Regions from separate parts of the Virgibacillus alimentarius genome, predicted to be linked through region 1. Evidence: riboswitches for the same ligand, from Rfam matches in the RefSeq annotation. Region 1 holds a riboswitch; the other holds the start of a gene.
What was found. Region 1 has a riboswitch for glycine ahead of glyA (serine hydroxymethyltransferase). Riboswitches for the same ligand answer to the same signal wherever they lie in the genome.

Region 1 (2,414 bases):
ACACACACATGCTTCGGAAAACAGAGGCGAAATTGAAATTGTAGAAATGCAAAGAGGGATGAGGAATGTGGTTTATCTTGATCATATTGGTCTTGCAAATGAAGATCTTATATTGGCACATTGTGTGTGGCTTGATGATGAGGAAAAACGTATTATTAAAGAGCGCGGGGTAAAAATGAGTCATTGTCCAGGTTCTAATTTAAAACTGGCTTCTGGTATTGCTGATGTACCGGATATGTTAGAACTTGAAGCAAGTGTCAGCCTGGGAGCAGACGGTGCACCTTGTAATAATAATCTGGATATGTTTAATGAAATGCGATTAGCTTCCATCATACAAAAACCAGAGCATGGTCCAACTGCTATGGGTGCCAGAATGGTTTTCCGCATGGCTACAATTGGGGGAGCTGAGGCAGTAGGTCTTGATGATGAAATTGGAAGTCTTGAAGTTGGTAAAAAAGCAGACTTAGCCATTCTGGATTTAAATCAATTTCACACATACCCTTCCTCCAACGTAGATCCAATTTCAAGAATCGTGTATGCTGCAACAAGAGCAGATGTAGAAACAACGATCATTGATGGAAAAATGGTGATGGATAAGGGCATTGTTAAGACGGTAGATAAAGATATTGTACTGCGTGAAGCAGATAAATCGATTGAAAGACTCACAAAACGGCTTCCAACGATTGCTAAAGTGTAAATGGAAAATTTGAAAATCGATCCAATCAAAGTTCTAAGAAAATTCACATTAGTGTTTGACAATCATCCATCTTTTGATTATGATAAACAAAAAGCGGTTAACGATTGTGGGAGAGTGCTAAGTGAAAGCCACCGAAGGAGCAAGTTCCAAAAAATTCCCTTGGAACAAATCTCTCAGGTAGAAGAACCACAATAAGACGCATCTCTGGAGAGCGCGTATGAAACGCCACCAAAGGGGAAGGCTTTATCAAATGATAGAGTTAAACTTTCAGGTGAAAGGACAGAGAAGGGAGATCTTTTACCCTTCTCTGTCCTTTTTATGTTCTTTTTGATAAGCAGAAAGCGAGAAGGATGGGAAGGGTATAAAAAGAGTGAAAATTCCAATGATTAAAGATGGACTTTAAAAAATAGGAGGAGGATTTCTTATGAGTTTACAGAAAAACGATGCCACCATCTTTGAGGCAATCAAGCAGGAGCAACAACGACAATTGGAGACACTGGAGTTAATTGCATCGGAGAACTTTGTAAGTCAAGATGTACTTGAGGCAATGGGCAGTGTGATGACAAACAAATATGCAGAAGGCTATCCTGGGAAAAGGTATTACGGAGGATGTGAATATGTTGATGTTGCAGAACAAGCAGCAATTGACCGATTGAAGGAACTATTTGACGTGAAATATGCAAATGTGCAATCCCACTCGGGTGCACAGGCAAATTTTGCAGCCTTCTTTGCTTTGCTTGAGCCTGGCGATAAAATCATGGGAATGAACCTATCTCACGGGGGGCATCTGACACATGGAAGTCCGGTAAGTGTATCTGGAAAATGGTTTGAAGTTGTTTCTTACGGTGTGGATAAAGATACCCAACTGATTGATTATGAAGCGCTTGAAAAAATTGCAAAAAGGGAAAAACCAAAATTAATCATTGCAGGTACAAGTGCGTACCCAAGAACCATCGACTTTAAAAAGTTTCGCGAAATAGCAGATCAGGTTGGTGCCAAATTGATGGTTGATATGGCACATATTGCCGGTCTTGTAGCTGCAGGGATTCATCCTTCCCCGATTCCATATGCGGATGTGGTTACAAGTACAACACATAAAACATTACGCGGTCCGCGTGGTGGAATCATTTTATCAAATGATGAAGATACGATAAAGAAAATGAATAAATCGGTGTTTCCAGGCATCCAGGGCGGTCCTTTAATGCATATTATTGCTGCTAAAGCAGTTGCTTTTAAAGAAGCGCTAAATCCAGCTTTTAAAGATTACTCGAAACAAGTCGTGGAAAACGCAAAAACGCTAGGTGAGGAATTGATGAAGCATGGAGCATCTTTAGTAACTGGCGGAACCGACAATCATTTGATTTTGCTCGATTTGCGTCCGTGGGATTTAACTGGAAAAGATGCAGAAGCATTGCTTGAGAAAGCGGGAATTACGGTTAATAAAAATACGATTCCATTTGATCCGGAAAGCCCGTTTGTAACAAGTGGTGTACGTATTGGAACAGCGGCTCTTACGACACGTGGAATGCGGAAAGAAGAGATGGTTCAGATTGCTAAAGTGATCGCGGACGTCCTTAAGAGCAAAGGAAATGCTGAAATGATTGCGAGTTCCAAAGAGGTGACAAGCGCAATTTGTGAGGCATATCCATTACATCATGATTTAGTAAAGGTGTAAAAAAGTAAGGCATAAATGGATGGCCCAAGCAAGGGGCCATCC
Region 2 (2,414 bases), on a different contig from region 1:
GTATATTGTTTTACATTCGTATTTTTATTTGCCATTGCTGTAAGTTCATTTTTAAGCTCAGCTTCACTAGTTGGCTGTTTTAAATTTAATTCCCCGTTGAAACGAACATCCTCTGGAATATCAGAAAATAACTCATCAGTTGATTGTACGCCTACTGTTTCTAACATCTCTTTTTTATCTGTTTCGGTCATTGGTAAATATCGGAAATCCATACTAAAATCCTCCCCCTATTTCTTATAAAAAGGTGTTTTAATGACAACGGCTTTTAATTTTCGCTTACGTACTTGAACAACAAGTTCTGTCCCCTCTTCAGTAAATTCAGAATTTACTAAAGCTAATCCAATATTTTTTTGCAAGGAAGGTGATTGGGTTCCAGATGTAATGTAACCTATTTTTTCATTATTATAGTAGACCTCATATCCAGTACGAGGGATACCTTTATCAATCATTTCAATCCCAATCAGCTTTCGATTTGTCCCTTCTTCTATTTGTTTTTTCAACGCTTCTTTTCCTATAAAATCGACTGGTTTATTTACTTTTACTGCAAATTTCAACCCAGCTTCTATTGGGGAAATATCCCTTGAAAGTTCCTGACCATATAAAGGTAAATTTACTTCAAATCGTAGTGTATCTCTTGCACCTAATCCTATTGGTTCTAATCCTTTATCTTTTCCAGCTTGTAAGATTAAGTTCCAGAAATCACGGCCGCTATGTTGATCAATATAAATCTCAAATCCATCTTCACCTGTATAACCAGTACGTGAAACAATTGCTCCTGCTTCCAAAGAAGAAAAATAAACAGGATTTTCAAAGCGGAAAAACTTAATTTCACTTAAATTTGTATCAGTTAAAGTTTGCAGGATTTCTTCAGCTTTTGGACCTTGTAAAGCTAACTGAACATAGTTCTTAGATACATCTTCAATAATCAACTCGTCATTATTATAGTTATTTTGTTTGATTAGCCAGTCATAATCTTTTTCTGTGTTTGCTGCATTAACAACTAGTAAATAGTTATTTTCTTCTAACATATAAATAAGAAAATCGTCCACAGTACCCCCGTCCTCATAACACATAAAAGTGTACTGGGCACGTTTCGGCACTAGTTTAGAAACATCATTTGTTACAACTTTTTGCAGGAAATCTAAACTTTTTGGGCCTTTAATCGCTATCTCTCCCATATGAGATACATCAAACAATCCTGCTTTTGTTCGTGTGACATTATGTTCGTGTTTTATACCTGAAAATTGAACAGGTAAATCCCATCCGCCAAAGTCAATTGTCTTTGCCCCAGATTTTTCATATTCAGGGTATAAAGGGGTTCGCTTTAATTCACTCATTTTATCCACTCCTTTTTTGACATAAAAAAATAGAGATTTCACTGATAATACAGGAAACCTCTGTCCTTCAACCAGAAAGTTGCACATTTGTCTTGAAAACAGAAGACTCAAAACAAACATTTGCTTCGTGGGTGGTCCACACAATGTGAACACTCTCCAGAGACCGCGTCCTACAAGAGTCTTTTTACCTGAGAGATTCGCTAATTGCTTGCTCCTTCGGCGTTACTGTAAGAATGTTGGAAAAATTAAATGAATTCCTGACAGTAAGCTCTCCCCTTGTATTCATTCGCTTATTTACTTTATGAAAAAAGAAATAGTTGGTTATACTATGTATCAATCATTGAAATCTGTTTTCAAGTGCATTATACCACATAAAACAAAAAAATCATATTAAATAATCGATTTTTTTGATTTTAGCAAAAGTAATTATTTCTATTGATAAGGGAGTATATTATGGAGCAAATTCATATTCAAAAAGATTTTACTTTTATAGATGATTTGGAGACAACTTTAGAGAAAGAAGGTCCTTTTTCAAACTGGGATCTCTTTCAAATGGCATATCAGGCGGAACTAACAACGATAACTCCAGAATTCAATGGTTTAAGGGCTCTGGAATACCTCCCGCATATGGAGTTTATGCCTCATCAAATTGAGTCAGCTAAACAAGCTATCGAACAAATGAACGGAAGGGCAATTTTAGCCGATGAGGTTGGATTAGGAAAGACGATTGAAGCTGGATTAATTTTAAAAGAATATATGATAAGAGGTTTGGTAAAAAAAGCTCTTATATTAGTGCCTGCTTCCTTAGTAAATCAGTGGGTTACTGAACTGAATGAAAAGTTTTTTATCCCAGCTGTGGCACATAGAAAAAATTATTCATGGGAGCAGTGTAATATTATTATTTCATCAATTGATACAGCAAAGCGTCCCCCTCATCGTGAATCGATTTTAGATTTAGATTATGATTTTTTATTAATTGATGAGGCACATAAGCTTAAAAATCATAAAACAAAAAATTATGCATTTGTTCGTGACGTGAAAAAGAAGTATTGTTTACTTTTAACTGCAACACCTGTT

Region 2: linked by a shared signal. The riboswitch ahead of gcvT (glycine cleavage system aminomethyltransferase GcvT) and the one ahead of glyA (serine hydroxymethyltransferase) in region 1 are both predicted to bind glycine.

What each region holds. Positions count from the first base shown of each region.
Region 1 is NZ_JAGIKX010000004.1:99,985-102,398, reverse strand. Features, by position in the region: gene J2Z81_RS04755 (5'-deoxyadenosine deaminase) at 1-697, shown strand, start outside; glycine riboswitch at 795-896, shown strand; gene glyA (serine hydroxymethyltransferase) at 1,122-2,372, shown strand.
Region 2 is NZ_JAGIKX010000002.1:11,212-13,625, forward strand. Features, by position in the region: gene gcvPA (aminomethyl-transferring glycine dehydrogenase subunit GcvPA) at 1-212, opposite strand, end outside; gene gcvT (glycine cleavage system aminomethyltransferase GcvT) at 228-1,337, opposite strand; glycine riboswitch at 1,504-1,623, opposite strand; gene J2Z81_RS02140 (DEAD/DEAH box helicase) at 1,791-2,414, shown strand, end outside.